Regions from separate parts of the Rhodococcus artemisiae genome, predicted to be linked through region 3. Evidence: riboswitches for the same ligand, from Rfam matches in the RefSeq annotation. Region 3 holds a riboswitch; each other region holds the start of a gene.

Evidence for each region. A riboswitch is a leader RNA that binds a small molecule or an ion and turns the genes downstream of it on or off. The one in region 3 is predicted to bind thiamine pyrophosphate.
Region 1: it holds a riboswitch for thiamine pyrophosphate, as region 3 does, so the genes downstream of both, Q7514_RS25320 (TenA family protein) here and Q7514_RS19695 (3-oxoacyl-ACP reductase) in region 3, are expected to answer to the same signal.
Region 2: it holds a riboswitch for thiamine pyrophosphate, as region 3 does, so the genes downstream of both, thiO (glycine oxidase ThiO) here and Q7514_RS19695 (3-oxoacyl-ACP reductase) in region 3, are expected to answer to the same signal.

What each region holds. Positions count from the first base shown of each region.
Region 1 is NZ_JAUTXY010000014.1:198,519-209,148, forward strand. Features, by position in the region: gene Q7514_RS25290 (potassium channel family protein) at 1-479, shown strand, start outside; gene Q7514_RS25295 (LysM peptidoglycan-binding domain-containing protein) at 586-1,155, opposite strand; gene Q7514_RS25300 (alpha/beta hydrolase) at 1,280-2,272, opposite strand; gene Q7514_RS25305 (ABC transporter ATP-binding protein) at 2,461-3,210, opposite strand; gene Q7514_RS25310 (ABC transporter permease) at 3,207-3,992, opposite strand; gene Q7514_RS25315 (ABC transporter substrate-binding protein) at 4,051-5,073, opposite strand; gene Q7514_RS25320 (TenA family protein) at 5,058-5,768, opposite strand; TPP riboswitch at 5,761-5,857, opposite strand; gene Q7514_RS25325 (carboxylesterase/lipase family protein) at 5,944-7,485, shown strand; gene Q7514_RS25330 (TetR/AcrR family transcriptional regulator) at 7,540-8,193, shown strand; gene Q7514_RS25335 (ABC transporter ATP-binding protein) at 8,214-9,140, shown strand; gene Q7514_RS25340 (ABC transporter permease) at 9,137-10,630, shown strand, end outside.
Region 2 is NZ_JAUTXY010000015.1:79,612-90,241, reverse strand. Features, by position in the region: gene Q7514_RS25805 (acetate kinase) at 1-562, shown strand, start outside; gene Q7514_RS25800 (serine/threonine-protein kinase) at 583-2,967, opposite strand; gene Q7514_RS25795 (glutamate ABC transporter substrate-binding protein) at 2,964-3,950, opposite strand; gene Q7514_RS25790 (hypothetical protein) at 3,947-5,299, opposite strand; gene Q7514_RS25785 (NUDIX hydrolase) at 5,487-6,353, shown strand; gene thiE (thiamine phosphate synthase) at 6,358-7,059, opposite strand; TPP riboswitch at 7,086-7,200, shown strand; gene thiO (glycine oxidase ThiO) at 7,196-8,260, shown strand; gene thiS (sulfur carrier protein ThiS) at 8,257-8,472, shown strand; gene thiG (thiazole synthase) at 8,465-9,262, shown strand; gene Q7514_RS25760 (ABC transporter ATP-binding protein) at 9,321-10,250, shown strand; gene Q7514_RS25755 (ABC transporter permease) at 10,250-10,630, shown strand, end outside.
Region 3 is NZ_JAUTXY010000009.1:209,757-220,386, forward strand. Features, by position in the region: gene mscL (large conductance mechanosensitive channel protein MscL) at 1-112, opposite strand, end outside; gene arsC (arsenate reductase (glutaredoxin)) at 240-587, shown strand; gene Q7514_RS19645 (arginine deiminase) at 618-1,829, opposite strand; gene Q7514_RS19650 (FABP family protein) at 1,914-2,393, shown strand; gene Q7514_RS19655 (DinB family protein) at 2,414-2,938, shown strand; gene Q7514_RS19660 (SDR family oxidoreductase) at 2,915-3,772, opposite strand; gene Q7514_RS19665 (hypothetical protein) at 3,819-3,962, opposite strand; gene Q7514_RS19670 (response regulator transcription factor) at 4,138-4,797, opposite strand; gene Q7514_RS19675 (sensor histidine kinase) at 4,779-5,882, opposite strand; gene Q7514_RS19680 (ABC transporter ATP-binding protein) at 5,995-6,747, shown strand; gene Q7514_RS19685 (ABC transporter permease) at 6,744-7,511, shown strand; gene Q7514_RS19690 (DUF998 domain-containing protein) at 7,516-8,106, shown strand; TPP riboswitch at 8,150-8,240, shown strand; gene Q7514_RS19695 (3-oxoacyl-ACP reductase) at 8,296-9,060, shown strand; gene Q7514_RS19700 (LLM class flavin-dependent oxidoreductase) at 9,060-10,394, shown strand; gene Q7514_RS19705 (MerR family transcriptional regulator) at 10,442-10,630, opposite strand, start outside.

The sequences.
Region 1 (10,630 bases), on a different contig from region 3:
CGCTCGTCGTGGTGGGTACCGCCTACTTCACGCTGTCGTTCACCGAACTCGACGACCTCTCCACACTCTTCCTCCTGGTGTGCGGATCGGCGGTGGTGTGCGCTGTCTGCGGCTGGCAGGTGAGGTGGGTCCTGCGGTCTCCGCATCCTGTGGCCCAGGCGATGGAGGGGATCGCTGCGACCGCCACCGTCTACATCTTCGGCTTCGCGTCGCTGTACGCGGTGATCTCGCAGGTCGAACCGCAGGGGTTCACCGAGGTCTTGACCCGGATGGGTGCCCTGTACTTCAGCCTGACGGTATTCGCGACCGTCGGCTTCGGGGACATCGCCGCGGTCACCGATGGGACGAGGGCGGTGGTCTCGGCGCAGATCGTGTGTAATTTGCTCTTCCTCGCCCTGGTCGTGCGGTTGTTCATGCTCACGGCGAAGCATCGCCGGCAGCAGGTGGGGGACGAGCCCATATCCGGCGAGAGTCCTTGAACGGCTGGTGCCCTGAACAGCTGGGCCTTCGAACGACCGGTCCGTGAATGACGACGTCCCCCACCGGGTCCGGTGATGGGACGTCGACACTACGCGCGTGCAGGCATCACGGGATGGTGAGTACCTGGCCGGGCCGGATCAGATCGGGGTCGGGAATTCCGCTCGCGTCGGCGATGCGCCGGTACTGGTTGCCGTCGCCGTAGAAACGCTCGGCGATCGCCCAGAGGGTGTCGCCGGACGCGACGGTGTGGACACGCGGTGCCGGATCAGGATCAGCGGCAGGCGCGGGATCGGCTGTCGGGGCGGGTGCAGCGGGGGCCGGCTTCGAAGAGGTCTCAGCCTTCGGAGCAACACTGTTGCTCGCCCACACGGGCTTCGAACCTGCATACAGCACGACGTTGCGGTCGTCCTGCACCGTCAGCCGCACGCCCGAACTGCCGCTGGTCTCCGACGCCCACACCGGGGAGTTGTCGGCCTTGTACAGGACGAAGTTGCCGTCCTCCTGGACGTTCGCGCGCACGGCGCCGGAGCCGTTGGTGCCCGCAGCCCACACGGCCTTGCCGGCCTCGGACAGGACCAGGTTGCCGTCCTGCTGGAGCGTGAGAGTGTACTTACCGTTGTCGGACTTCAGTTCCTGGCCTACACCGAGGCTCTGGCCGGCATTGAGAGAGCTCACGCTGTCCCTTTCGATCGATACGTTGTGATTCGGGCAACCAGCTCGAACCGGACGCCGTCACGCACAGTACCGTCGTCCCGACGGTTCCCCGTGGAGGTCGATGCGGGTCTCGTTGTTCGCAGGATCACACGGTGTCGAGCGAACGTACGAACCTCCCGATCCGGGCAACTGCACGGCTGCCCTCGGGAACCAGCGACGCGGCTGCCTGGAACACGTGCACCTGCTTCTCCCACACCTGCAGTTCCGTGGGAACACCGGCCGCGGCGAGGCGGTATGCGATGGTCTCGGCGTCGACGAACGTCATTTCCTCGGATCCTGTCTGGATCAGTGCCGGCGGCATGCCGGTGAGGTCGAGATCGACAGGAGAAGACACCGGTTCGTACCGGTCGTCGATCCGCTCGGCACGCTCGATCAGTGTGGACAGCACCGGAACCGCGCGTCGGGGGAACAGCGCACACTTCTGAGCATTCGGGTGTTCGAGCTTGTGGCGGGGGTCGAGATCGGTCAGGGGCGAGATCGCGATGGTGCCCGCCGCTCGACCGACCCCCAGACCCAGTGCTTCGTGAGCCACGGAGAAGCTGAGGAACCCGCCTGCGGAGTCGCCGGCGATGACGGTTCGTTCGATCGGGTAGCCGTGGGCGGCCAACCATCGCAACCCGGACAGGCCGTCGTCGACCGCGCGTCGGATCGGGTGACGCGGGAGCATCCGATAGGCCACCGACAGCACCGGCGCGCCTGCTGCCGCCGAGATGCGCGACACCAACTGACGATGGGTTGTCAGACCGCAGCACAGAAACGCGCCGCCGTGCAGGTAGAGCACCGCGGTGCTGCCGTCGGCGCCGGGCGCGCGCACGAACTCGGCGGGACACGCGTCCAACGCGACGCGGTGATGCTCGGTCCCGGGCACCGGCAGAAGCGGGAACGCGGCCCGGTCGACCAGGCCGGTCGGCCACGGAAGTGTCGGGGTGAGCGCCCAGGCATCGAGGAACGGCCGCACAGTGTGGCGCACGGACGCGCTCAGTGCACGGGACGCGATGCTGACGCCGTCGAACTCCCTGACAAACGGGGTACGCACAGGTGTCGGCCACACGAAGGGGTCGGACAACGCACCGCTCATGTCGTCGCCTCCTCGTGCTCGTCGCCACTGCCGGACAGGTGTTCGAACTACGGATTCCCCAAGGTACGCCCCACGTACGGTGCAGGTGAGCGCTGTGATCCGATAGATACGGGGCGAAATGTCCGATGCAGGTGGGGTGGCGTCCTGTTACCGATTCGATACTCCGGTACGCCGAATCACGTGAGCGCTCAATGTATGTCGGACCGCGCGTGCAGCACCGACACGAGCTCACGTTCCAATGCCACGAACTCCGGATCGGTCAGCGATTCCAACGATCGTGGTCGCGGCAGCGGAACCCGGACTTCGTGCATGATCCTCGCGGGTCGAGGCGAGAGGACGAGGACCCGGTCGGACAGCAGGACGGCCTCGCGTACGTCGTGGGTGATCATCAGGACGGTCCAGCGGTCGCGCTGCCACACGTCCTGCAGCCACAGCTGCATGTCGGTGCGGGTGAGCGAGTCGAGAGCGCCGAACGGCTCGTCGAGCAACAGGATCTCGCGTTGCTGAATCACGGTCCGCGCCAACGCCGCGCGCTGACGCATCCCGCCGGACAGCTGGGACGGGCGAGCATCCTCGAATCCGGTGAGTCCGAACGCGGGGAACAGGGCCTGCGCCCGCTCGCGTGCCTCCCCACGTGGCACACCCTGCACCTCGAGTGCGAGCGCGCAGTTGTCGAGGACGGTGCGCCACGGGAAGAGGAGATCCTTCTGGGGCATCAGTGCGGCGCGCCCCGGTGCCGCGGGTGCTCCCCCGACCACGACCGCGCCCACATCGGGCGTGTCGAGCCCTGCCACCAGCCCGAACAGGGTGGACTTCCCCGACCCGCTGGGGCCGATGACCGAGACGAATTCGCCTGGGGACACGTCGAACCCGATGTCGTCGAGCACGTGGTTGCCGTCGAACGACCGGTGGACGCCCGAGACGGTGACGGCGCTCATGCGCGACTCCCTGTGGGTCGATTCTCGGGGGCTCGATTCTCTGTGGTGAGGGCCCACGGCGCGATCATGCGTTCGGCCACATAGGTGAGCAGGTACAGCACCAGTGACACGATCGCGGTGACGAGGACCGCGGCGAGCACCAGATCGGTGCGGAACGAATTCTTCTGGGTCGCCATATAGATGCCGAGCCCGGACGTGGCGCCGACGTACTCCGCGAACACCGCACCCACCACGGCATACGTGATGCCGATGCGCAGCGACGTGAAGAACCGCGGCAGTGCCGACGGGAGCCGCACGTACCGGAACACCTGCCACCGCGTGGCACCCATGCTGCGAAGAAGCGCGCCCGCCTCCCGGTCTGTCGCTGCGAATCCCTCGATCAATCCGATCGCCATCGGAAAGAACGTGGCCAGCGCGATCACCAGGATCTTCGGTAGCAGACCGAAGCCGAACCAGATGATCATGAGCGGGGCGATCGCGATGATCGGCAACGTCTGCGACGCCACGAACAGCGGCACGAATGCCCGCCGCAGCCACGGCGAGAAATCGACGGCGATCGCCAGCACCCACGCCAATGTCAACGAGACCGCGAATCCGACGATCGTGACCTGCAGTGTCGCGGCGGCGTGCCCGGCGATGTCGGTGCGATGTGCCCACCCCTGCTGCAGTACGCGCGAGGGAGACGGCAATACCTGTGGGCGGATTCCGCTGATCATCACGTAGAACTGCCACACCGCGACGAGCGTGATCGCGACGACGATCGCCGGCAGCGCACGATTCACGCGGCGGCGGACAATGCTGCTCCGGTCTGTCGTGGCCCCGGTGTCGGAGCTTCCGGGGTCAAGGCGCTTGATAGTCATCGGTGAGGTAGGTCGACCAGTCGGGTTCGGCGGACAACGACGCGCCGTCGGGACCGGTGAGCAGTCCCTGCTCGTACAGGAAGCGGGCGTAACCGGCCCATTTCTCCGCGTCGAGTGTGCCGACGCGGCCCTGCTCGTCGCGCATGTAGTCGGCAGCGAGCATCCGCTGGCTCTCGAAGACGAGTTCTTCGTCGGGGAACGCCCCCGGGTTGGCGTCGAGCAGCGCGCGGGCGCCCCGATCGGGTTCGTCGGCGGCGATCTCGTACCCCCGCTGGAGCGCCTGCACGAAAGCGCGGGCTCGATCCGGATTCTCGTCGAGCCAATCCTCGTTGCCGTTCACGACAATGGAATAGGCGTCGGGGAAACCGTATTCGGTGTAGGAGAGATAGTGCATGGGCAGGCCGCGGTGCTCGGCTTCGAGCCCCTCCCATGCGAGGAAAGAGACGGTGAAGTCCGCAGTGTCCGAATACACCGCTTCGTACGCTGACGTTCCGAGCACTACCTCCTCGAATTCCCCGCGACCTCCGTCGTTGCGAATCACCTGTGCGAGGGTCGCCGAGGAGCCGGGATCGCCGAATCCTGCGTAGGTGCGGCCGTCCAGGTCGGCAGGCCGGGCAAGGTCACTACGGTCGGCTTTGACGGCGATGGCGGTGGCCCAGTGCTGCAGCGGTGCAAGCACCGCGACCGTGTGTGCTCCGGCGGCACGGGCAAACGTGGACCCCCCGTGCGAGGAGATGCCGAACTCCGCGTTGCCGGAGTCGACGAGTGTGTCGGGCGATGCATCGTTGTAGGGCAGGATCTCGACGTCGAGCCCGGCGTCGTCGAACAGTCCTTCCTGCAGCGCCACGTACAGACCGGTGTGGTTGGTGTTGGGAGTCCAATCGAGTGCAAACCGGATCGTGTCGTCGGAACCGCCACCGGCGCAAGCGCTGACTGCGCACAGCGTGAAGGTGGCGATGGCGAGCGAGGCGATCCGGTGCCGCAGCGTCACGATGCGGGCCACGGCTGCGTGTTCAGGGCGGTGTCCCAGAACAGCAACTCGTAGCGGGTCGCAAGCGTGAACGCGTCGATCATCGCGTCACGTTCGGGCTCGGTGGCCGTGGCCCCGGCGGCGTCGACGAGGATGCGTGCGGTGGCGACGGAATCCTGGAACCCTTGGTCGTCATAGGTGGCGACCCATCGCGCGTAGGGGTGGGCCGGATCGGCAGCGAGCACAGCAGCTGCGCTGGAGGCCAGGTCGCGGCACACTTCGGCGTAGATCCAGAAGCACGGCAACACCGCGGCGGCACCCACCGGATACGGCTCGGTCGCGACGGTGGCCGTCAGATACGACACGTAGCCGAGGCACGCGGGGGAATGCGCGACGGGATCGTCGTTCGCGGGCAGTACACCCCCGGTGAGGAGTTGCCGATGCAGCGCCGATTCTTCGGTTGCAGCGGTCGCGGAACTCGTGGCCCAGAATGCGCCGGTGACCGGATCCGGCGCCTTGGCGGAGAGCAATGCAAGCGCTTTGGCGTATCCGGCCAGGTAGAGCGCATCCTGCTCGATGTAGAAGCGGAACGACTCGAGCGGCAATGTGCCGTCGCCGAGGCGGCGAAGGAACTCGAGGTCGTCGATGGAATCGCGCAGAACCTTGGTGCGGTCCCACAGGACATCGGTGAAACGGTCGGTCGGTGAATCGTGCGCAGGCACAGTCATCCCGAAACATCCCTTCGTCAGCATTACCTGATCAGGTTCGACGGGTGTGATCTCAGCCCCGCTGTTGCGGAGCACCCCGTGTCGGTCGGAGGCGACGATAGCACCTTCGCCGAGCGGCTGTCGGCTCGGTGTCCGGTGGGTACGTTGGGATGCGAGTAGCTCACCGGGAGGTCACGTGGACGCCGAGACGCTCGTTGTCGGATGTAAGTACGGCGAAGCCCGTGGATACCGCGACGGCGCGGTGTACTCGTGGAAAGGGATTCCGTTTGCCGCCGGGGCGGGTGGCGACATGAGGTTCCGGTCGCCGGAAGTGCCGCAGCCGTGGTCCGGTGTGCTGGACTGTGAGAGATACGGGCCGATCGCTCCACAGAGCCGGAACAGCCCGATCGGGATCTCGTCCGACATGACCATCGGCGAGGATTGCCTCTCGCTCAACATCTGGGCTCCCGAGCCGGACGGACACAAACGCCCGGTGATGGTGTGGATCCACGGCGGCGCTTATGTGATCGGCTATTCGGGTCAGAAGATCTACGACGGACGTGTGCTCAGCGAGACGGGCAACGTCGTGGTGGTCACGCTCAATTACCGTCTCGGGGCGCTGGGGTTCCTGGACCTGTCGTCGTTCTCCACCGCTGTCGATGCCTTCGAGTCGAACCTCGGTCTGCGGGACCAGATTGCGGCGCTCGAATGGGTCCGCGACTGCATTGCGGACTTCGGGGGTGACCCCGGCGAGGTCACCCTGTTCGGCGAATCCTCCGGTGGGGGATCGGTCACGACGCTGATGACCGTGCCGCGGGCCGAGGGGCTCTTCCACCGGGCGATCGCGCAGTCACCGCCGGCGACGTCGGTATACGGCCGTGAGCGGGCCGCGATGGTGGCGGAACGATTCCTCGACATCCTCGACATATCGTCGTCCGGGGTGGGGAAGTTGCGGCAGATGCCCTACGAGCGGCTTGTCGAGGCGGCCGAAACGGTGGTCGGGGAGATCCCCACGAAGGTTCCGGGAACACTGGCGATGACACCGGTGGTCGACCGCGACCTGGTGCCCAAGTATCCGGTCGCGGCGTTCCAGAAGGGTCTGTCGCACCGGGTGCCACTCATCATCGGTTCGAACAAGGACGAGCCGTCGATCTTCCGCTTCATGAAGTCGCCGCTCATGCCCGTCGACGATTCGGCGGTGCGCGCCATGCTGGAAGCGCTCGCGAAGGACCGTCCCGATCTCGAGCCGGAACGGCTCGCCGAGATCGCCGCGGCGTATCCCGACCTGCCGAAGCCGAGTGGTGCGATGGCCTTGTCGCGCGACGCGGGGTTCCGGATGCCGGTGTTGTGGGTCGCGGAAGCGCATGCCGTGCATTCCCCGACGTGGGTATACCGGTTCGACCACGCGACGCCGATGCTCAAGGCGGCGCGGATCGGTGCCGGGCATGCAACCGAATTACCGTATGTGTTCGGAAATTTCGGGACACTCGGTCGTGACCCGAGTTTCTGGCTCGGTGGTCGCAAGGGTGCGATCGAGGTGTCGGGGCGGATCCGGCGTCGATGGCTGGCATTTGCCGAGCACGGGGTGCCCGCGGCGCTCGATGCGTCGAAGCACTGGCCGCAGTACGAGCCCGGCGAGCGGGCGACCCTGCTCATCGATGCGCGCGACACGGTTGTCTCGGATCCGGAAGGGGCGATGCGCGAGGTGTGGGGTGACCAGGTGATGGGATTCTCCTGAACCGGCTCGACAAGCACTGTTGACGTCGTTGAACACGTGTGCAACCCTTGGAACATGCGTTCAGTCGAGGGCATCTCCGACCTCACTACCCGTGCTCGCATCCGCGACGCGGCAATCCGTTGTGTTGCCCGTGACGGGGTGAACGTCTCGCTGCGGACCATCGCCTCGGAGTGCGGAGTGAGCGCCTCGCTCATCGTGCACCACTTCGGTTCTCGCGCCGGGCTGCGTGAGCACTGCGACGCGTACGTTCTCGACAGCATCCGTGAGCTCAAGTCCTCGGTCCTCGAACCGGGCAGTGGTGTCGCGGCGATGCTCGCTCAGATCGAGGACGTCGGGCACTATGCCCCGCTCGTCGGCTACCTGATCCGGAGCCTCCAGGCTCGAGGTCCGGCGTCTCGGGCGTTTCTCGATCACCTGGTGGCCACTACCGCGGGCTACCTCGCGAAAGGGACCGAGTCCGGTGTCGTGAGCCCCAGTCGGGATCCCGAGGCCCGAGCCCGAGCGCTCGTCGAGTTCAGCACCGGCGCGCTGCTACTGCATGTTCCCGGACCGAACGAGCCCCTCGACCTCGACGCATTGCCCACGTGGCTGCGCTCGTACACCGACCGTCTGATGCCCCCAGTGCTCGAGCTCTACACCGAACCGTTGCTCACCGACTCGACCATGCTCGCCGCATATCTGGCCGCCCGCGAGGCGGCTCCCTCGTAACCGACCACGGAGGTTGCACCATGGACACACCCGCCATCGAAACCATCGACCTTGTCAAGACATTCGGCACCACCCGGGCGCTCGACGGGTTCTCGCTCGAAGTCGGAACCGGGACGGTGGCAGGGTTTCTCGGCCCAAACGGCGCCGGAAAGTCCACGGCGATCCGCGTGCTTCTCGGTATGCTCCGTGCCGATTCCGGCTCGGCCCGTGTCCTCGGACTCGATCCGTGGACCGATGCGGTGTCGATCCACCGCCGCATTGCGTACGTCCCGGGCGACACCAACCTGTGGCCTTCCCTCACCGGCGGCGAGATCATCGATCTGCTCACCCGCATCCGTGGCGGCGACAACCCCTCCCGCCGAGCCGAACTCCTCGAACGGTTCGAACTGGACCCCACCAAGAAGGCGCGCACCTACTCCAAAGGTAACCGGCAGAAGGTCGCGCTCGTCGCGGCGCTCGCATCGGACGTCGAACTGTATATGTTCGACGAACCCACGTCCGGACTCGATCCGCTCATGGAGGCTGTGTTCACCGACGAAGTGCGTGCGCTGCGCGATGCCGGGCGTACCGTGCTGCTGTCGAGTCACATCCTCGCGGAAGTCGAAAAACTCTGCGACACAGTCACTATCATCCGTTCCGGGAAGGATGTGGAGACGGGAACACTCGCGCAGCTTCGGCACCTGACACGATCCGCGGTGCGGGCCACCGTGCCCACCCTCCCGAGTGGGTTCGCGTCGATCCCCGGTGTCCACGATCTGACCTACGACGACGGACACCTCGCCTTCGACGTCGACAATGCCTCCGTCACCTCGGTGCTACGAGAGCTCACCGAACTCGACATCGCGAACCTGACGATCACCCCTCCGTCACTCGAAGAACTGTTCCTGCGCCACTACGGAGACACACCCACCGACGTATCCGACAGCGCGGAGGTGCCGTCCCGATGACCACCTCTGTTGCCCCCAGCGCCGATCAAGAGGTCCGAAGTGCACATCGGTTCAATGGAATCGGCGACCTCCTGCGCTTGTATCTCCGGCTCGATCGCGTCCGAATCACAGTGTGGACGCTCGCGCTTGCGCTCACCGTGTACGCGACCGTCGAAAGTCTCATCGCCGCTTATCCGGACGAGGCAGCGAGGCAGGCTCGCGCGGCACTGCTCGAGAACCCCGCCGCGGTACTGATGACCGGTCCGGCATACGGTGCCGACAACTACACTCTCGGCGCGATGACCGCGAACGAACTGAGCCTGACATTGTTCGTCGCCGTCGCGATCATGAACATTCTGCTCGTCGTGCGGCACACGCGCGCCCAGGAGGAGGCCGGCCGACTCGAACTGTTGCGCGCGCTCCCGGTGGGCCCGTTCGCGCCGCCCGCGGCCGCACTGCTGTCCGTCGCCGTGGCCGATCTGATCGTCGGTGGCGGGGTGGTCCTCGCGCTGCTGGCCGGAGGGCTCGACTTCACGGGATCGTTGCTGTTCGGCGTGGCCACCGCCGTCACGGGGCTGCTGTTCGGTGCTGTGGCCGCTGTGACGGCGCAGTTCAGTGAGCATTCACGTGCGGCGTCAGGTTCTGCGCTCGCCATCCTCGCTGTGGCGTTTCTCGTGAGGGGGTTCGGCGACATCATCGACGCCACCGGTTCGTGGGTGTCGTGGCTGTCGCCGATCGCGTGGGCACAACAGACCCGCCTCTATGTCGACGAACGGTGGTGGCCGCTGCTGCTCTCGGTGGTGACGATCGGAGTGCTGCTCGCCGTCGCGGTCGCACTGTCGCGGCGTCGCGACATCGGCGCGGGCCTGCGCGCGCCCACACCGGGGCCGGCGTCGTCCTCTGCGGCGCTGCTCACGCCGCCCGGTCCGGTATGGCGGTTGCTGCGCGGGACCTTCGTCGCCTGGACTGCGGCTCTCGCGATCATCGGACTCGCGATGGGTACGCTCGCGAACTCGATCGAGGACATGGTCGACAGCGTTCCCGACATCGTCGAGTTCCTGGGGGCCGACGCGCAATCGCTCACCGCGTCGTTCGGCGCGACGATGCTGATGTTCCTTGTCGTCGGGATCGCGGCGTTTGCCGTTTCGGCGGTCATGCGTGTCCGTGGGGACGAGGAGGCGGGCCGATTGGGCCTGCTGATCGTCACCGGAACACCGCGCAACCGGTTGTTCCTGTGGGTCATCGCAGTGATCGTGGTGCAGATCGTCGTTGCACTGGTCATCACGGGTGCCGCCACCGGCCTGGGTATGGCCGCCGCGACCGGCGAGGTGGACTGGGTCATCCGGATGTGCGGTGCCGCACTGGCATACGCGCCCGCCGTGTTGTTCGTCTTCGCGGTGGCTCTCACGCTGGTAGGTCTCATCCCGCGTCTCGCCGGTCTTGCGTGGATTGTGGTCGTCTACGCGGTGTTCGTGGCGTGGTTCGGCGAACTACTGAACCTGTCGCAGTGG
Region 2 (10,630 bases), on a different contig from region 3:
GAACGGTGCGTCGGCGTCGGCGATCGCCGGTGGCCGCCCGCTCGACACGTCGATGGGTCTGACCCCCCTCGAAGGGCTCGTGATGGGCACGCGCAGCGGCGACATCGACCCCGGTGTCCTGATGCATCTCAACCGGGCCGCCGGGATGGACGTCGACGAGATCGACCGTCTCCTCAACCGCGGTTCGGGGTTGAAGGGACTCTCGGGTGTCAACGACTTCCGGGCCCTTCTCGCGCTGATAGCCGACGGCGACGCCGACGCGAAACTTGCCTACGACGTGTATGTGCACCGTCTGAAGAAGTACATCGGTGCCTATCTGGCGATCCTCGGCGGAATCGACACGATCGTCTTCACCGGCGGGGTGGGGGAGAACAACATCGACGTCCGCCGCGACAGTCTCGCCGGCATGGAACGGCTCGGCATCGTGGTGGATCCGGAGCGCAACGAGGCATCCGGTGGCGGTGAGCGTCGAATCTCCGCCGACGACTCGCAGGTCGAGGTGCTCGTGATCCCCACCGATGAGGAGCTCGCCATCGCGCGGGCCGCTGTCGCTTTCGCCTGATCCGATGTTCCGCGCGAGGACTACAGGAGGCTCCGGGGCCGGATGGCGTTGGCGAGGTCGACGAGCGTATAGCGATGCATGCGCGCCGGCGCCTGTCTCGCCAGTTGACGCAACGCGGCCTCGGTGCCTCGTCGCAATCCCCGCTCGGTGAACGGAACGTCCAGGAAACGGGTGTGTTCGTGCCGGGAGCTGTGGCCGGCGCGCACCCACTCGAGCGCGGTGCTGAGCACGAGCGCTTCCATCTGAAGGGCGCGTCCCTCATCCGGCGGTAGAGCGGACACCCGGCGCGCCGCTTCTCGGAGGTCGGATTCGGTGACCGACTCGATGTCGCCGTCCCGCAACAGGATCAGCGTGCTCGTCATGTTCGCTGCGCTGTGATGACGTGACGTGGCCGGCACCTGATCGAGGATCTCCACCGCCGAGGTGAGGTTTGCGCGCGCGGTGAGTTGACGCGCCAAACCGAATGCGGCACTGACGATGTTGTGGTCTGTGCGCCACACAGTGCGATAGGACTCCTCGCAGAATCGTCGCCACGCGGACGGGTCGTCGCTCTCCCAATGCTGAAGGATCAACTCGGAGGTGGCGGCCAGCGCGAGCTTGGGTGCCAGCTCACCCGGCAACGCCTCGATCACCTTCTCGAATCGTCCGAACGCAACCTCGAGTTCCTCCATGAGCACCGACGCGAGTCCCGCGTACCAGTCGATGCGCCAGTCGGAGCCGATTTCGTTCTCCAGACGTTGGAGGACCTCGACGGCGTGTTCGGCTTCCCCGAGATCGAGATAGGCGCGTGTCTCGGCGAGTGTGAGTTCGCGGGAGAAGGCCACACCCGCGCTCCCGACGACGCGCTCGATCCCGCTCTCGCGGGCGTGCCGCAGTGAGTCGAGGGTCTGTTGCGGTTCACTGTGGACTGCAGCGGCGAGCAGTGCCGCGCTCGGATCGTTCGGATCGAGTAGCGGAACGGGAAGTGCCGCAGCCACATCGCTCGCTTCGATCGTGGAGTCCCGGTCGACCCCGTCGACATACACATCGGTCTGCGCGACCGCCTCGTCGGTCCCGAAGGTGGTGCGCGGGGGACTGAACATGCGCGACAGACCCGGGTGTTCGGTGCCGCTCTTCTGCGACAGGATTTCTCGCAGAACTCCGGTCAGCTGGCCCGCGAGCTCGTCGGCCGACGCGAAACGCTGATTCGGGTCGGGATCGGTGGCGCGCAGCAACAGCCGGTGGAACGAGTCGTGCTCGGCGAGGAGCGGCGCGTCGACGGGTGTGGGAAGTCCGTCGAGATAGCGGCCCTTGTCGGAGGGCATGTCGAGGGTGAGCACCGCGAGGGTACGCCCGACGGTGTAGATGTCGCTGGCCACGGTCGGCCCGGTCCGTGCGATCTCCGGTGCCTGGTAGCCGGGCGTGCCGTACAGGTACCCGTAGTCCTCGATTCCCGCGACGGCACCGAGATCGATGAGCTTGAGCTGCTCGTCGGTGACCATGATGTTCTCGGGTTTGAGGTCGTTGTAGACCAACCCGATCTCGTGCAGGTAGCCGAGCGCGGGCAGCGTCTCGAGGAGATAGCCGATGGCCTGTTCGACAGGCATCCGCTTGTCGGGATAGGTACCGAGCACCTCGCGGAGCGAGTTACCACCCACGTACTCCATGACGATGTAGCCCATCGGGGTGCCGTCGGGCTGCGGGTGTTCGACGAAGTTGTAGATCCGGACGATGCTCGGATGGCTCACTTCGGCGAGGAACTGCTTCTCCGCGACCGCGACCGCCTGGGCTTCCGCGTCGCCGCTGTGGAGAAGTCCCTTGAGGACGACCCACCGGTCGCTGACATTCCGGTCGATCGCGAGGTAGATCCAGCCGAGCCCGCCGTGTGCGATGCATCCCTGTACCTCGTATTGACCTGCGACGAGCGCACCCGGCTGCAAGGCGGGCGTGAACTCGAAGCGTGACCCACATTTCGGGCAGTTCCCGGACGTGGCACCCGGGCCCTTCGGGGTGCTGCGCCCTACCGGGGTACCGCATTTCCAGCAGAAGCGTTTCCCCTCGGCGACATGGGGGTTGCGCAGGATCGCGGAGGACGGGTCGATGGGTGCGGGTACCGGGACCTCGACCAGATCCGCGACCCGTCGCCGCAGGTGCCCGCGCGAGCGTGAACGCCGTGTCGACGACCGTTGCGACGGAGTGCTCGCATGTGGTGCCGAATCGGGCAGTGGTGATCGCTGTGTGGCGGGAGCGGACCGTTGTGTCGGTCGCGTCGAATGTCCGGGTGACGATGTCGGAGGCGGCGATGCTGCGCCGGAGGTCGACCCCTCTGCTGCCGTCGCACTGCGTTCGGTTGCCGGGGTGGCCGCCTGCGTCACGGGGCCGGAGTCGGGTTCTTCGGGGACATCAGGTGATTCGGTGCCGGTCATGGATTACCTCGATCGACGTACGTCGGGGCCGGTGGGGCGGGCGCCGGACCGAGAACCTGGAGGTACCGGTCGTACAACTCTGTCCACGTGCCGTCGGCACGGATTCGCGCGAGGGTGCCGTTGACGGCGCGCACCACGGCGTCGTGGTCGCGGGGGATACCGATGCCGTACGGCTCGGAACCCAGCGACGGGCCGACGAGCTCGAGGTACGGGTCCTGCGAGGCGAGTCCGGCGAGGATCGTGTCGTCGGTGGACACCGCGTCGACCTGTCGCTGCTGCAGGACGACGAGGCAGTCCGCCCACGACGGAACGGTGAGGATCGACGCCGCTGGTTGCAGCTGCTGCATCCGGGTCAGCGATGTCGTACCGGCTGCGATACACACGCGCCGACCGGCGAGGTCGGATGCGCTGCGGATGTCGGAGTCCTTGACGACGAGTACCCGCTGCTGGGCCAGGAAGTACACCGTCGAGAAGTCCACATGCTCGCGTCGTGCGCAGGTGATACTCATCGTCTTCGCGACGATGTCGACCGTCCCGTCCTGCAGGGCTCGCTCGCGTTCCGCGGAGTTCAGGATCCGGAACTCCACGGCCTCGGGGTCGCCGAGGATGTCGCGGGCGATCTCGCGGGCGATGTCGACGTCGAACCCGGCGATACGACCGGTCGCGGGGTCGCGGTAGCTCATCAGGTTGCTGCCGGTGTCGAGCCCGACGATCAGACGACCACGGGCCGAGATGGCGTCGAGAGCAGGTCCGGTCTCGTTGCCTGTGGGACGCAGACTTGCGGTGGGATCGCCGCACTCCGGCGGGGTGGGGAACGCCGTCGGCGACGGAGCGAAGGCTGCGCCCTCGGGCATCGGCAGCGAGACGGTCGCGGTTTCGGTGGTCGACTCGCGTGGCGGTACCTCGGCGGAACACCCCGTCGTCACCGCTGCGGCAACACATAGGGCAGCGAGCCAGGGACCCACCTGGCGTCGCCGGGTCACTGGTACTCCCGAAGTCGTGGCCACAGCCCGATGATGACACTGATCAGAGACAGCACCATCAGTGCGATCGCAACGGGTGCGAGACCCGACAACGTGCGCGAGGCTCGGAACTCGTTGTCGCGAAGTTCGTTGCGGGTTTCCTCGATTCCTTCGCCCAACGCTGTGTCGAGACGGGCGAACTGTGCGGTCGCTTCGTCGGGACCGGGCCCGGTGGCGAGTACGGCAGCAGCGGCGTAATCGCCGCGCTCGAGTGCCGCCACGGTCCGTGCGTGCGAGTTGATCCATGCTGTCCGGGCTGCTTCGGCCCGGTCGGCCGCGTCGGTGCCGATCTCCACCGCACCGTTCGATGTGTACTGGTCGAGGAGATCCCCGAGTCGAGTGATCGTCTCGTCGAATGCCCCGGTGTACATGCCGGTCACATCGCGCCGCGCGAGCAGGAGCGTTTCGGCTGTGCGGGACTGTTGTGCGAGGATCCGGCTCTCGGTGAGATCGGCGAGCGGCTCCGCGCCCTGTTCGATGGCGCGTTCGGTGGCATTGGACGACACGAGCCCGGCTATCAGCAGCCAGCACAGCAGTGCTCCGGTAGCGCCGATGGCGATGATCAGCCCGGGGTTGAACGTGCGACGGGTCTTGCGGCTGATGAGGACATGGGCAGCACACAACGCGGCCACGGTGACGAGGAGCAGGCCGATCGCACTCCAGGGGGGAGCGACCGCGGCCCGCTGGGTCGAGTTCACCGCGGTCTCACCTTGCGTGTGGAGCTCCTGGGCCACCGGGAGCATCGACGTCTGCATCATGTTGGATGCTTCCGTCAGGTAGGCGGCACCCACCGGGTTACCGGTCCGATTGTTGGCGCGTGCGGTCTCGATCAACCCCGTGTACATGGGGAGCAGGCGCGCGATCACCGCGATGTTCGCGGCGCCGAACTCGTCTTCTTCTGCCAGGCCGGCCGCCGCGACCACGAGCTCTCCGGAGGCCTCCGCGATCGCCTCGACATAGCGGTCGCGGACCTCGACGGGTTCGATCCCACCCGAGATGAATCCGGTGACGGCTGCCGCATCGGCAATCGACAACGCGCTGTACAGATTCTGGGCGGCGTTCGCAAGCGGCTCGGTGGTGGCGAGGAGCCGGTCGTGCGTGGCCTTCCGGCTGCTCGCGACCTGGGCGGATGCCGTACCCGACACCACCAGCAGCACCGCGAGTACCAACCCCAGCGAGATCAATTTGGCGGGCGTCGAGCGGAACAGCTCCCGCAGGCCGTCGACCCGGCCGCCCGGCCCTTCGGAATCCTCTGCGGGCAGTGCCGAACCGCCGACGGAATCGATCGGAGGGGTCACTCGTACAGTCACGGCGAGCCCCTTCCTGGAAAACCTGATTGTGGCGAGCATATAAGTTGAATGGAGAGAATCGGCAGGCGTCCACATTGTCGGAGTTCCTTCCGGAGTTCGCGAGCCTCGGAGTCCGAACCTCGGAAACCCGACACATGAATCGGGACGTCGTGCTCTCGTGATGTCGAGAGCCAGGAAGGCGGAAGCAATGCGCGGTGACGGGGACGGCTGGGCCGTAGGACCCGACGGAGGACGTCGATGGGGTGTGCACGGCGCCGCGGGACTGCTGCTGCGTGCACCCTGCAGTGACGGAACCCCCTCGGTACTGCTTCAGCTTCGCGCGGCGTGGAGCCACCAGGGCGGAACCTGGGCGTTGCCCGGCGGTGCACGCGACAGTCACGAATCCGCTGTCGACGCCGCCGTACGCGAGGCACACGAGGAAGCAGGCATCGACAGCAATTCCGTTGCGGTGCGTTCCGAGAGGATCACCTCGGGAACACCTGGTTCCTGGACCTACACGACCGTCGTCGCCGACGCTCCCGCACCGCTCGATACCACCATGAACGGGGAGAGCACCGAACTGCGGTGGGTGTCGGAGTCCGACGTCGAATCGATGCCGTTGCACGCGGGATTCGCAGAGGCGTGGTCTGCGCTGCGCACCCGCCCGGTGCGGATGCTGCTCGACACCGCGAACGTGCTCGGGGCCAGTGGGCCGTCCGGCTGGTGGCGCGACCGGCCCGGCGCCACCGGCGCGCTGCTCGCAGACATCGCCGCGTCCCTGCCGCGCACCGTCGAACTCCCGGATGGAACGTTCGGGTGGGTGTCGCGGGTCGAGGCAGTTCTCGAAGGGCAGGCGCGCAGAGCAGTCGTCGACGATGCCCGTACCCACGTGCATACGGCCGACGGAAGCGGCGACGACGAACTTGCGCGGCTTGCCGCGACCACAATTCCCACCACGGCGACCGCGCTCGATCCGGCGGTGACGGTGGTGGTGACCGCCGATCGTGGTCTGCGTGATCGGCTACCTCAGGACACCGTCGCGTTGTCCCCGTCGACGGTGCTCGGCTGGCTGTAGCGCGTCAGGCGGGCAGCGCAGCCTTCAGCGCCGCAGCAGCAGCGCGGGGGTCGTCGGCCTTCGTGATCGCTCGCACCACAGCGATGCGCCGGGCGCCCGCGTCGAGCACCTGCGGGAGACGTTCGAGATCGACGCCGCCGATCGCGAACCACGGCCGCTGCGGATGCGACGTGTGCACCTCGCGGATCACGTCGAGCCCCGCTGCCGAGCGTCCCGGCTTCGTCGGGGTGTCCCACACCGGACCGGACGCGAAGTAGTCCACACCCTCCTCGCCGTCGGCGAGGACGGCCTGTGCGCGGCTGGCCGTCGACCGGCCGATGACGATGTCGGCGCCGAGGATCCGCCGCGCCTGCTTCACCGGCAGGTCGCCCTGCCCGAGGTGCAGGATGTCGGCGCCGGCGGCGAGCGCGATGTCGGCCCGGTCGTTGACCGCGAGCAGCGCACCGTGGCGTACGCACGCATCGGCGATCACCTTGAGTGCAGCGAGTTCCTCACCGGCCTCGAGTCGGCCGAACTTCTTCTCACCTGCGGAATCCTTGTCGCGTAACTGCACGATATCGACGCCGCCGACCAGGGCTTCTTCGATGAACCGGGCGAGGTCTCGGGTGTCGCGACGGGCATCGGTGCACAGGTACAACCGCGCTGTCGCGAGGCGTCCACGGGGGTCGGGATGGTTGCCGCGGTAGGTGGTCCGGTAGGTCGTCACGGACAAGACGGTAGCCTCTACCTCGGAAGTGACAACACGGGAGTCCCGAGGAACGCGGGGCTGAGAGGGGGCCTGCCGGCCCCGACCGTTATGACCTGAACCGGATCATGCCGGCGCAGGGAGTGAGGTGGATGTCGTGTCGACAGTAGCTGTCATCGGTGGCGGTGTGATCGGTCTTTCCGTCGCGTGGCGCGCGGCCCGAGCGGGGTGGACGGTCACCGTCCACGACCCCGATCCGGGGTCGGGCGCTTCGTGGGTGGCCGGTGGAATGCTCGCGCCGCTGTCGGAGGGATGGCCGGGGGAAGAACACGTCCTCGGTCTCGGAGCGGCGTCGCTGCAGCGCTGGCCGGAGTTCGCGCACGCCCTCGAACGCGACACAGGCGTCGACGTCTTCACAGCGGGCGCGTCGCTGACCGTTGCACTGGACGCCGCGGACGCCGCGGACCTGCGCACGATCGCGTCGTGGGTGGGGGAGCAGGGCCACGAGATGCGGATCCTCACGCGGGCCGAGATCCGCGATCTCGAGCCGTCGCTCGGCCCGAGGATCAGGCTCGGCCTGCTTGCCCCCACCGAACTGTCCGTCGACAACAGAAGACTCGTCGAGGCGCTGCAGAGTGCCGCTGTCGCTGCGGGCGTGCGGTTCGTCCACACTTCCGTCGGAGACCTCGACGAACTGCGCGAAGACCGCGTCGTCCTCGCGGCCGGTTCCGCATCGGCGACGCTGTGGCCGGGTCTTCCCGTCCGCCCGGTCAAGGGGGAGATCCTGCGGCTGCGCGTGCGGCCCGGAGCTACCCCGCCGCCGCAGCACACCGTGCGCGGCAGTGTGCACGGACGCCCCGCGTATCTGGTGCCGCGCCCCGACGGGCTCGTCGTGGGCGCGACCCAATACGAAGCGGATGATACCGAGGTCACGGTCGCGGGGGTGCGCGACCTGATCGCCGACGCCGAAATGCTGTTCCCCGCGATCGGTGAGTACGAACTGCGCGAGGCGAGCGCGGGCCTACGCCCGACGAGTCCCGACAATCTGCCGCTGATCGGCCGGTTGTCGGATCGGGTGATCGCCGCGACAGGGCACGGACGCAACGGGGTCCTGCTCACCGCCGTCACCGTCGATGCGGTCCTCGCCGAACTTGCCGACGATCCGCTCCCCGAAGCGACACATGCAGATCCCCGCCGATTCGTGAAAGAGAGTGTGCGATGACAAGTCCGATTTCGGTCGGTATCACCGTCAACGGTGAGGAGAAGTACTTCGCAGAGGCGCCGACCGTCACGGAGCTCCTGGTCGAGATGACTCTGCCCGAGAAGGGCATCGCCGTGGCCGTCGACGGTGTGCTGTTTCCGCGTGGCCGCTGGGCAGAGAAGCTCGACAAGGGTGCGCAGATCGAGATCCTCACGGCGGTGCAGGGTGGCTGAGCAGGCAACCGGATCGGTGGACCCGGGACACGACCTGCCGCCGCTGGTCATCGCGGGACGCTCCTTCTCGTCCCGGTTGATCACCGGCACCGGCGGCGCCGCGAATCTGGCGGTGCTCGAGGAAGCGCTCGTCGCCTCGGACACCGAGCTGACCACCGTGGCGATGCGCCGAGTCGACGCGACGTCGGGTACCGGTGTGCTGGATCTGCTGCGCAGACTCGGAATCGTGCCGTTGCCGAACACTGCCGGGTGCCGCGGCGCGAAGGAGGCCGTGCTCACCGCGCAGCTGGGCCGGGAAGCGCTCGAAACGGAGTGGGTCAAGCTCGAGGTCATCGCCGACGAACGCACGCTGCTGCCAGATGCCATCGAATTGGTTTCTGCTGCAGAACAACTCGTCGACGATGGTTTCAACGTCCTGCCGTACACCACTGATGATCCGGTACTCGCGCGACGCCTCGAGGACGTCGGATGTGTGGCTGTGATGCCGCTCGGGTCGCCGATCGGGACCGGGCTGGGTATCGCCAATCCGCATCACATCGAGATGATCGTGGAATCCGCGGGGGTCCCCGTGATTCTCGACGCCGGTATCGGCACTGCCTCGGACGCCGCGCTCGCCATGGAATTGGGCTGCGATGCGGTGCTCCTCGCCACCGCCGTCACCCGCGCGAAGGACCCGGCGCTGATGGCGTCGGCCATGCGACACGCGGTCGAAGCAGGGTTCCGTGCCCGGCATGCCGGGCGCATCCCCAAACGCTTCTGGGCCCAGGCATCGTCGCCCATGGAACCCTGAGGCCCTGGTCACGGCCGTGGTGCTGCGCTCCGGCCGGATTTACGGCAGTCTGTGGACCATGATCGAAGTGACCGGACTGACCAAGACCTTCGGTTCAACCACTGCCGTCGACAACGTGACGTTCACCGTCCCACCGGGAATCGTCACCGGGTTCCTCGGCCCCAACGGGGCGGGCAAGTCGACGACGATGCGCATGATCCTGGGGTTGGACCGTCCGACATCGGGTACCGCGCTCATCGAGGGTAAGCAGTATCGGGAACTGACCCGGCCGCTGCAGACCGTCGGCGCGCTGCTCGACGCGAAGTGGGTTCATCCGAACCGATCGGCGCGCGCGCACCTGCGGTGGCTGGCCGCCTCCAACGGATTGCCCGGCTCTCGCGTCGACGAAGTGCTGCGTCAGGTCGGGTTGAGCGAGGTCGCTGGCAAGCGTGCCGGCGGTTTCTCGCTCGGCATGTCGCAGCGTCTCGGCCTGGCGGGTGCGCTGCTCGGCGACCCGAAGGTGCTGTTGTTCGACGAACCCGTCAACGGTCTCGACCCCGAGGGCATCGTGTGGATCCGCCGATTCATGCAGGCCCTGGCCGCGGAAGGCCGCACGGTGCTCGTGTCGAGTCACTTGTTGTCGGAGATGGCCCAGACCGCCGACCACCTCGTCGTGATCGGGCGAGGCAAACTCATCGCCGACACTTCGGTCGAGGACTTCGTCGATCGCGCATCGGAATCTCTCGTGGTGGTCCGCAGTCCCCAACTCGACGACCTGCGCACCGCACTCACCGAACGCGGACATACCGCGGTCGATGTGGACGGGGCATTGCATGTATCGGGCGCCGGTGCCGCAGAGATCGGCGAGCTCGCCGCAGCGCGCTCGATCGTCCTGCACGAGCTGGCGAGCCGCCAGGCGTCCCTCGAGGATGCGTTCATGAAACTGACCGGAGGCGACGTGGAGTTCCACGGCACCGGTTTCGACGACGTGATGAAGGGCAGCCTGTAATGGCATCACCAGCAGTGGACACCTTGCGCGCGGAACGCATCAAGCTCACGTCGGTGCAATCTCCGTTCTGGTGCCTGGCGGTGATCGTCGCCCTGGGCATCGGTTTCGCCGCGATGATGGGCGCAGTGGCCCGCAGTTCGATGTCGCTCGACGACGAGGCCGCCCGGTTCTATCTGACCCCCGACATCGCCGCGACCGGTGTGACGGGGTTCGGCATCATGGTCCTCATGATCCTCGCGGCGCTGTCGGTCACGAGCGAGTACCGCTTCGGCGTCATCCGCACCACTTTCATCGCGAATCCCAACCGTTCTCTCGTGCTGACCGTGAAATCGGTGTTGATCGGTGTGATCGGCGCTGTGATCACCGGCGTTGTGGGCCTG
Region 3 (10,630 bases):
TGTTGTCGGTGAACGCAGTGACGATGGCGGTGAAGGCGGCACCGACCACGACGGCAACCGCGAGTTCGATGACGTTTCCGCGCAGCAGGAAATCCTTGAAACCTTTGAGCATATCCCCCGGGCCTTTCAGAAGAGAGCCACTTTGTGCAGGTATATCGACTCGGAAATGTTAGAGGGCCCGGCCTCCGAGCTCAACAGAGACATTTCCGACGTTCCCATCGGCAGTGCACAATCGAGACATGGCACACACCGCAACGATCTACCACAATCCTCGCTGCAGCACGTCTCGTAACACCCTCGCGTTCCTGCGCGAGGAGGGCCTGGAACCGACGATCGTGAAGTATCTCGACACCCCGCCGTCGCGCGACGGACTACGCAAACTCCTCGACGACGCAGGTCTACGGCCCAGCGAAGCGATCCGCAAGAAGGAATCGCTCTACAAGGAGCTGAACCTCGCCGAGGCATCCGAGGACGAACTGCTCGTCGCGATGGTCGAGAATCCCATCCTCATCGAACGCCCCCTCGTCGTCACTGGCAAGGGAACGGTGCTCGCGCGCCCCGTCGACAAGGTCCGCGACATTCTCTGAACGTCCCGGCCAGGCTCTTCTCGACCCGACCTACAGTGCCGCCCGCGCCAGCGGGCACGACATGCATCGCGGACCGCCGCGGCCGGAGCCCAGCTCCGACCCGGCGATCCGCAGCACTTCGATTCCGGAATCCTCGAGCCGCGTGTTGGTTTCGACGTTGCGCTCGTACGCAACGACCACCCCCGGCGCAACCGCGAGGGTGTTGTTTCCGTCGTCCCACTGCTCCCGTTCCGCGACAACGGAATCGAGCCCAGTGTCGATCACCCGGAGCTTCTCGATTCCCATCGCGTCGGCCGCCGCCTCGAGGAAGGGCTGCGGCCCCGATATCCTCGCAGTGCCGTCCTCTCGTCGAATCGTGAAGGCTTCCAACGTGTCGCGGATGGCGGGATACATGACGACGGCGTCGACGTCGACCATCGTGCAGACCGTGTCGAGATGCATCGACGCACGCCGCTGCTCGATCGGCACAGCGAGCACCGTGTGCGCCAGACCGTCTTCGAACACACTGCGCGCCAACGCTTCCGCCCCTGCCGGACTCGTCCGCTCTCCCACTCCCACTGCGATCACGCCGGGTGCGAGAAGCAACACGTCGCCACCTTCGACGGGAGCTGTGTGCGATTCGTACGCGCGTCGCACACCGAGGAACGTCGGATGGAATGCGTAGATGAGGTCGGTGAGGTTGGTTTCCCGTCGCCGCGCAGGCAGCGCGAGTGTCGAGATCGCCACCCGCGAGCCCACCCAGAACGACGAATCCCGGGTGAAGAGCAGGTTGGGGAGCGGGTCGATGACGAAGTCCGGGCCGTGATGCATCAGTCGCACGAGCGACGGCGCCGAACCCATCCCCGCCGCCGGCAGTTCGTCGAAGGTCATTCCGGCGATCAGGATTCGTGCGAGCTCGGGTGCCGGTGTGGTACGCAGGTGACCGGCGAGCTCCTGCGCCAGAGCGTGGCCGAGCCGACGCGGATCGACGGCCGACGAAATACTCTGCACCCGCGCCGCTCCGGAGACCTCGAGGGTTTGGGTGAGCAGGTCCGAGAGGAGGAGCACCTCTACACCGCGACTCCGCAACACGTCGGCGAACGCGTCGTGTTCCTCCTGAGCTCGCGCCACCCACGGCAACGCGTCGAACAAGAGCTGATCGTTGTTCCGGGGTGTGAGCCGCTCGAGTTCCGCGCCGGGTCGATGCAGCATCACGGAGGTGAGCGCACCCACCTCGGAATCGACACCCCACTGCTGGTTCATGCGACAACGGTATCCCTCTACGGGAGGATGGAGGGCGCACACGCCCAGCCCACACACGCCCAGCCCACCCGCGAGGAGTTCCCCATGTCCGACAATCCGGCCGACAACGATCCTCTCGGCGAACTCGCTGTGTTCGCGGGTCGCTGGGTGGGAGGCGGCGAAGGCCACTACCCCACGATCGAGGACTTCTCGTACGACGAGACGATCGAGTTCGCCTCGATCCCCGGAAAACCGTTCCTGATGTACGTGAGCCGAACCCGCCACCGCACCGAAGCCCGGCCGCTCCACACCGAGAACGGGTATCTCCGGAACAGTGGCAACGACATCGAACTCCTCGTGTCGCAGCCCACGGGATTCGTCGAGATCCAGCGCGGCCGGCTCAGCCACGGCGTGCTCGACCTTGTCACTGTCGTGCTCGAGCGCTCCCCCGACGCGAAGCCGGTGCACGAACTCACGCGACGATACGTCCTCGACGGCGACACCCTCACGTACGACCTGTGGATGGCGCACGCCGACACCCCGCTCACCCACCACCTGCACGCTCGACTCCAGCGCGAGATCTGACACCCGGAAGGATTCGAGAGATGTCGACATCTCGACGAGAGTTGTTGCGATGGCAGTTCGACCTGACGTGGTCGTTGTTCGAATTCCACCTCGATCGGCTGCAGCCCGACGATTTCCTGTGGCAGCCCGCCGGCCTCTGCTGGACGGTCCACGAACGCACCGACGGCCTGTGGACCCCCGACTGGGACGAGACCGAACCGGATCCGATTCCGGTTCCCACGATCGCGTGGGTCATGTGGCACATCGAGTGGTGGTGGACGGTGACACTCGACCACGTGCAAGGCCGCACCCCACGTGACCGCACCGAAATCAGGTGGCCGGGTAGCGGTGAGGCATCGATCGCCCGGTTACGCGATCTGCACGACGAGTGGGTGGTCGTCCTCGACACGACGACCGACGAACATCTCGACTCACCCGCACCGTTTCCGTGGCAGGGCGACCCGGACATGACCGTCGCTCACACGGTCGCGTGGGTCGACGTCGAACTCACGAAGAACGTCGCCGAGATCGGCCAGCTCCGGCTACTTCGTCATGCTCGAACGTAGGACCTTGCGGAAGTAGTCGTTGGCTCCCTGCATGACGAGGTTGTAGGGTGGCGCGAACTTTCGGGCCCACCAGAAGCCGAACCGGGTGTCGAACGACGTGTACACCATGAAGCGGTTCTTCTTGATTCCCGTGAGGATGCAACCCGCCACCTTCTCAGGTGAGGCCGCATGCTTCACGAATCGCCCGGTGAGCTTGCGAACTGCGGGAGCATCGCGATCGACCCCGACGATCTGCACCGTGTCGACCAGCGGCGTCGCCACCGCTCCCGGCACCACGAGCGAGACACCGATCCTGTCGCGTTTGAGGTCGAAGCGGAGCACCTCCGACACACCCCGCAGCCCGAACTTGCTGGCGCTGTACGCCGAGTGCCAGGGAAGCGCGATCAACCCCGCAGCCGACGACACGTTGACGATGTGCCCGCCACGTCGCGCCGCGATCATCGGCGGTACGAAGTTCTCGATGACATGGATCGGTCCCATGAGGTTGACGTCGACCATGAGCTTCCAGTGTTTGTGCTCGAGCCGGTCGACCGTGCCCCACACCGACACCCCCGCAACGTTGGCGACGATGTCGACCGACTCACATCGCTCGTGGACCTCGTTCGCGAACGCGGTGACGGCGTCGTAGTCGGAGATGTCGAACGCCGCGGAATGCAGCACTGCCCCACCGCGGTTGCGGACCTCCGTCACGATGTCGTCGAGGCCATCCGCGTGGAGGTCGGTGAGGATGACTTCGGCACCCTCGTCGGCCGCCGCCAAGGCGAGGGCACGGCCGATTCCGCTGGCCGCGCCCGTGATCAGAAACCTCGTGCCGCGCAGATCCTTGATCGCCATGGCGACACCCTAACCGCCACGACGCTCCGGAGCCCGCAACCTCCGCTCAGAGCCGCTGCGACATCTCCTGCTGGTATTCGTGAATGGTCCGTTCCAGCATGTCGGCGTCGTCCTGGCGACCCTCGTTTCGTGCGAGGTCCGCTCGGTCGCGCAGCACCCGAATGGCACGCCGCAATTCGTCGTCACTCATCCTATGGTCCATGTCACACAGTGTGCCGGGTTCTCCTGGTCCGCGCCATAGCCGGACGTGCGATTACGAGATCGATACTCTCCTCACAGCGCGCCTATGTCTGTGTGCGGACGCGCCGCCATGCGTAGCAGCCGCCCGGCCGTCGAGAAGTCGGCAGGAACCGCCCGCGACCCACTCAGCGCAGAACTCCGTCGTGGAGCGCTCTCAGTACCGCGTTGGTGCGGTCGCGGGCTCCCAGCTTGAGCAGAATCGAGGAGACGTGATTCTTGACCGTGCCCTCCGCGAGGAACAATGCCTCGGAGATCCGACGGTTGCCGAAGCCCGCTGCCATCAGGCGCAGTACCTCCAGTTCGCGGTCGGTGAGATCCTGTGTGGGCGAGGCATCGGGCCCTGTCGGGGACGGTCCGGATCGGATCGCCCTGAGCAAGCGGTCGGTGATCGACGGGGCGATGAGAGTGCCACCGTCGGCCAGGGTGCGCACCGCGTGCGTCAGCTGATCCAGAGTGACGTCCTTGAGCAGGTACCCGCGAGCTCCGGCGCGCAGCGCATCGAGTACGAGTGCATCATCGTCGAAGGTGGTGAGCACCAGCACCGGCACCGCCATGTCCTGCTCGCGCAGTTGCTCGAGCGTCCAGATTCCGTCGTACCCGGGCATTCTGAGATCCAGCAGAACCACATCCGGTCCGGTCGACGAGATGACGCCGAGGGCCGCACGGCCGTCGTCGGCCTCACCGACCACCTCGATCTCGGCAACCTCCAGCAGACTCGTGATCCCCTGCCGCACGAGTGTCTGGTCGTCCACCACCACGACACGGATCATGAGGCCGGTACCCACGCCCTCACCCGGAAACCGCGGCTCCCGTCGAAGGTGGCATGCCCACCGAGGGCCTCGAACCGCTCGGCCATACCTCGTAGACCGTTGCCCACACGCAGCTTGCGGGTTCCGGCACCGTCGTCCACCGCGGACAGGACAGCACCGCCGCCCTCCGACGAGATCTCGATTCGGAGCACGCGGGCATCGGCGTGACGGAGAACGTTCGTCACGATCTCCTGCACAGCACGCACGAACGCGGCCGCGTGCTCTTCTCCGACATCCACGTCGGGTGCGACGTCGATCTGCACATCGAGCCCGGGAAGGTCGCGCACCACCTGCTCCAGGGCGGCTTCGAGGTTCAGTGGCTCGACTCGCAGCTCCCCCACAGTGGACCGGACGTCGGCGAGCAACTCCCGCGCGACTCGGTTCGCTCGCTCGACATGTTCACGGGCCCGCTCACCGTCTCGGTGCCGCGCCGTCTCCAGTTCCAGCGCGAGAACAGTGAGCTGGTGACCGATGAGGTCGTGCAGGTCGCGGGAGATCCGCAATCGTTCGGCGGTGCGCGCGGATTCCGACAGCAGGACGGACGCGGCCTGCAACTCGACGTGGGCCTCCGTCAACTCTCGCCGCATGCGTTGCTCTCGCAATAGCGACACCGAGCTGAACACCGTCGCCAGCTGGATCAGGAGGTAGAAGCCTCCGGTCAGCATCGTCGCACCCGTATCACCGGTGTGCTGTACCGTAGCCAACCCGATGACGAGGGTATTGAGCGCCACCACGATCAGGCCGAGACGAACCGGCACGACGTAGACGCTCACGGCTGCGACGACGACCAGCAGAATCGGTAGCAGACCCATTTCCGGCGCGGTCAACACCACAGCCCACGCCGCGACGACCGCCACCGCCCACGACGCCTTGCCGATCGTGGACGGGCGTGTGGTCACAGCGGCGGCGAAGAGGCCGACGAGCAGGACACCGAACAGCACGATCCATACGGCGCGCGGGATCTCCGTCCGAGCCGCGCCGAACAATACCGGCCCACCCACCACGACCGAGACGACGAGCATCGCCACGCCCGACAGCCCCTCTGGTGTCCATCGATGCACGTCACCACTCTAGGCCGCGCCACCGGCACCGGGCGGGTGCCGAAAGTCATGGTCAACATTCCTGACATCCGGCACGCGCGATCACTCACGCTCGGCTCCTAACGTCGGCGTCATGGACACCAGCGCCCCGGGCACCACTCCACAGGCGATCGTTGCCGAACACCTCCACAAGCGGTACCGCGACAAGGTCGCGGTCGACGACATGAGCTTCACACTCGGGATCGGCGAGACACTCGGCATCGTCGGCGCGAACGGCGCGGGAAAGACCACGACCGTCGAGATGGTCGCGGGACTACGGAATCCCGATGGGGGACGTGTGCGTATCCTCGGCCTCGACCCGCACCGTGACCGCTCCCGCCTCCGTCAGGTTCTGGGAGTCCAGCTGCAGCAGGCCACCCTGCACGGTTCGCTGACCGTCTCCGAGCTCGTCGGGCTGTATCGCACCTTCTATCCGAAGCCCGTTCCTGCCGGCGAGCTCCTGGAGATGGTCGGTCTCACCGGGCAACGCGGCATCCGGTTCGAGAAGCTTTCCGGCGGCCAGCAGCAGCGGCTGTCGATCGCGCTCGCCCTCGTCGGACGACCACGCGTGGTCATTCTCGACGAACTGACCACCGGCCTCGATCCCCGCGCGCGGCGACAGATGTGGAAGACCATCGAGCGGCTGCGCGGCGACGACGTCGCAGTTCTGCTGGTCAGCCACGCGATGGAAGAGGTCGAACACCTCTGCGACCGCGTGGCGCTGCTCGATGCCGGAAACATCGTCGCGCTGGACACCCCGTCCGGCCTCGTCGCACGAGCGGCGGCGGAGAACCTCGACGATGCGTTCGTCGCACTCACCGGACGAGAACTGGAGGAGACGGAATGAGCACCGCGGTCGAAACCCACCGCCTCGGACCCGCTGCCTGGCTCACACTGACCGTGTGCGAGGCGAAGATGGTCGTACGCGACACGGCAGGCCTCGTCGTTCCGATCGGCCTTCCCCTGCTGATCCTGGTGATGAGCGCCTCGTCGGCGAGCACCGAAGAAGTGGCGAACGGGCGCACTGTGCTGGATGTCTTCGTGCTCCCTCTGGTGTTCACGATCATCATCGCGTCGATCGGTGTCATCAATATGCCGAGTTTCCTCGCGTACTACCGGCGCACTGGCATTCTGCGACGACTGTCGGTGACGCCGGCGTCGCCCGCGATGGTCCTGGTGGCCCAGGTCGTGGTCAGCGTGCTGCAGACCTTGCTCGGGCTCGGTGTAGCGATCGTCGTGGCCACTGCCTTCTTCGACGCCAGTCCGCCCGTGCATCTCGGCACCGCCGTCGGTGTGTTCGTGCTCGCGATGGCGGCGATGTACGCCGTGGGAATGATCGTCGCGGCAGTGTCCCCGACCCCGAACTCCGCGGTGGCGATCGGACTTGTCGCCTTCTTCGCTCTCGGCGCGACAGGCGGCTTGTTCGGTAGCCGCGACGCGCTCCCCGACCCGGTCGCGACGGTCGGAGAGTGGCTACCGTTCGGCGCCTCGGTCGAGGCCATGTCCGCGGCCTGGGCGGGAAGCCCCGCCGACCCGGCCCACTTCCTCGCGCTCGGCGTGACGATCGTGGTCGGTGTCGTGGTCTCGGCTGCGCTCTTCCGCTGGGAATGATCGCGTGACGATCATCGGTTCGATCGCACTCGTGGTGTTCGTCGTGGTCTTCCTCGTCGACGGGTGGACCCGCCCCGGCTATCACCCGGTGCGCCAGCCCGTCAGCGCCCTCGCGCTGGGTCGCCGGGGCTGGATTCAGACGACCAACTTCATCGTGTGCGGCGCAGCCGTGACCGTCGGAGCGGTCGGCGTCGCCGCCACATTCGGCAGTGGGTTGCTCGGCGTGGCGATCGGGGTGTTCGGGGTGTCGCTCATGATCTCGGGACTCTTCCCGATGGATGCGATGCGCGGATATCCGCCGGGCACACCGGACCGGACACCGACGGAATACACGCGCCGCCACAAGATTCACGACCATGCAGGCGCGGTCGTGTTCACCTCACTTCCGGCAGCCGCGATCGTCGCGGTGCTCACCGTGCCCGGCGCTGGATGGTCATGGTTCTCGGGGCTGACCGCTGTCGCGCTGACCATCGGCTTCGTCGTGTTCGGGCAGGCGTGGGAAGACGATTCCCGGTTCGCCGGACTTGTGCAGCGGATGGTGATCACGGCCGGTTGGGTGTGGCTCGCGTTGCTGTTCTTCCATGCCGGAACATGACGCACTGAAGCATGATCGAATCGAGATGCTAACCTGGCGTTCGAAACTCGACACGGGGTGCCGGACAGGCTGAGAACACACCCGTAGAACCTGATCTCGATCATGCGAGCGAAGGGATGCCGAGTCGGCGACAGACCACCGGTCCGATGCCGTCTGCGTATCCCTTCGGTCCGAAGGGAAGGCGCAATCATGTCATTGCAGAACCGGGTCGTCCTGGTCACCGGTGCCGGCCGAGGGCTCGGCCACAGCATCGCACAGGCTTTCGCGGACGAAGGTGCGTCCGTCGTCGTGAACTACCGGCGCAGCAGCGATGCGGCCCGCGCTCTCGCCGAGAGCATCGGCACCGAACGCGCGATTGCCGTGCAGGCCGACGTCACCGACCGCGCACAAGTAAAGGCTGTGTTCGGCCGCGCGCGCGAGCATTTCGGCCGTCCGGTGACCACCGTGGTGAACAACGCCCTTCCCGACTTCTCGTTCAACGGTGACGCCCGCGAGAAGGCGGATCGAATCGGCTACGGCGCATTTGCAGCCCAGCTCGAAGGCATCGTCGGTGGTGCGGTGAACACCATCCAGGCCGCTCTGCCGGGAATGCGGGAGGCCGGCGGAGGCAGCATCGTCAACATCGGGACCAACCTGTTCCAGAACCCGGTCGTGCCCTACCACGACTACACCGCAGCCAAAGCGGCGCTGCTGTCGACCACGCGTACGTTCGCTGCGGATCTGGGCCCCGAAGGCATCCGGGTGAACATGGTGTCGGGCGGGCTCCTGCGCACCACCGATGCATCATCCGCGACACCCCCGGAGGTCTTCGACCTGATCGCCGGCTCGACCCCGCTGCGTAAGGTCACGACCCCGGAGGATTTCGCCGCCGCCGTGTTGTTCTTCGCGTCCGACTGGTCGCGCGCGGTCACCGGGCAGAACCTCGTCGTCGACGGCGGACTGGTGATGAACTGATGGCGGTGCGTACCCTGCATCTGGGCGCATTTCTATATGGCACCGGCCACCATTCTTCGGCGTGGCGGCACCCGGACTCCGCCGCGGAGCGCATCGGCGATATCACCTATTTCGAGGAACTCGCACGCACCGCCGAGCGGGGATGCCTCGACGCGGTCTTCTTCGCTGACGGCCACAGTGTGAACCCCGCGTATACGGCGGGCACGACGTGGTTTCTCGAACCGATCACCGCGCTGTCGGCGATGGCGCGGGCCACCGAGAAGATCGGGCTGGTCACCACGGTGTCCGCAAGCTTCTACACGCCGTTCCACGCGGCACGCATGCTCGCGTCACTCGATCACATCAGCGGTGGACGCGCCGGCGCAAACATCGTGACATCGATGTTCGACGCCGAAGCCCGCAACCACGGATCCGGTTCGTTGCCCGCCCACGCCGAACGGTACGGAAGGGCGGAAGAGTTCATCGACGCTGTTGTCGCGCTGTGGGATTCGTGGGACGAGCACGCGGTGATCGCGGACCGTTCGGCCGGGCGTTTCCTCGATGCCGGCGCGGTCCACCGGATCGAGCACCGCGGCAGGCACTTCCGTGTGGACGGTCCGCTCACGGTGCCGCGCTGCCCGCAGGGACGCCCGGTGTTGTTCCAGGCCGGCGCCTCGGACACCGGCCGTGACCTTGCAGCACGCCACGCCGAGGCCGTGTATTCGGTTGCCTGGGATCTTCCGGCGGCGCTCGAATTCGCCACCGACCTACGTGCCCGCACCACCGCCGCGGGACGTGACGCGACGTCGATCGCGATCCTGCCGGGTCTCGTCACCTACGTCGGACGCACCGACGACGAAGCGCAGGCGAAGAAGTCGGAATTGGACGCGTATCTCGACATCGAGGGCGCACTCGCCCAGCTCGGGGCCTTCACCGGCCAGGACTACACCGGCCACGACCTCGACGCTCCGGTCTCGGACCTGCCGCCTATCTCGGAATTCACCGGCCCGCAGGGGCGGTACGCGACGGTGCAACGAATCATCGAGACGCAACGACCGACGCTGCGAGAACTGCTCGGGTTTCTCGCTGCCGGCGGCGGTCACGCCACCATGATCGGCACACCCGAGTCGGTTGCCGACCGAATCGAGGAGTGGTTCGTCGCCGGTGCCTGCGACGGCTTCAACCTGATGTGCCCCGCCTACCCGGATTCCCTCGACGACTTCGTCGACCTCGTGGTTCCGGAATTACAGCGCCGCGGCCTGTTCCGCACCGAGTACCCGGGTACTACCTTGCGCGACTCGCTGGGGCTGGAGGTGCCGGCTCTGCCACAGAGGCACAGTGTGATTGTCGGATAACGATCGAATCATGTTGCGTTGGTGAACTATTCATAGACCCCCTGCCCTCAGCCGAAGACAGGACGCGAGTCGGTGCGGTTCCCGAGAAGATCGGCGACGCCCGCCGCGAAATTGGGGCACGTCGCGATGTCGTGGGCGCGGCATTCCAGCGCATGCTGCGTCATCTCGCGGGAGCGGGCCATCTCTGCCATCCGTCGCTCCAGGTCGTCGAGGTGCGCAGTGAGTACGTCGCGACG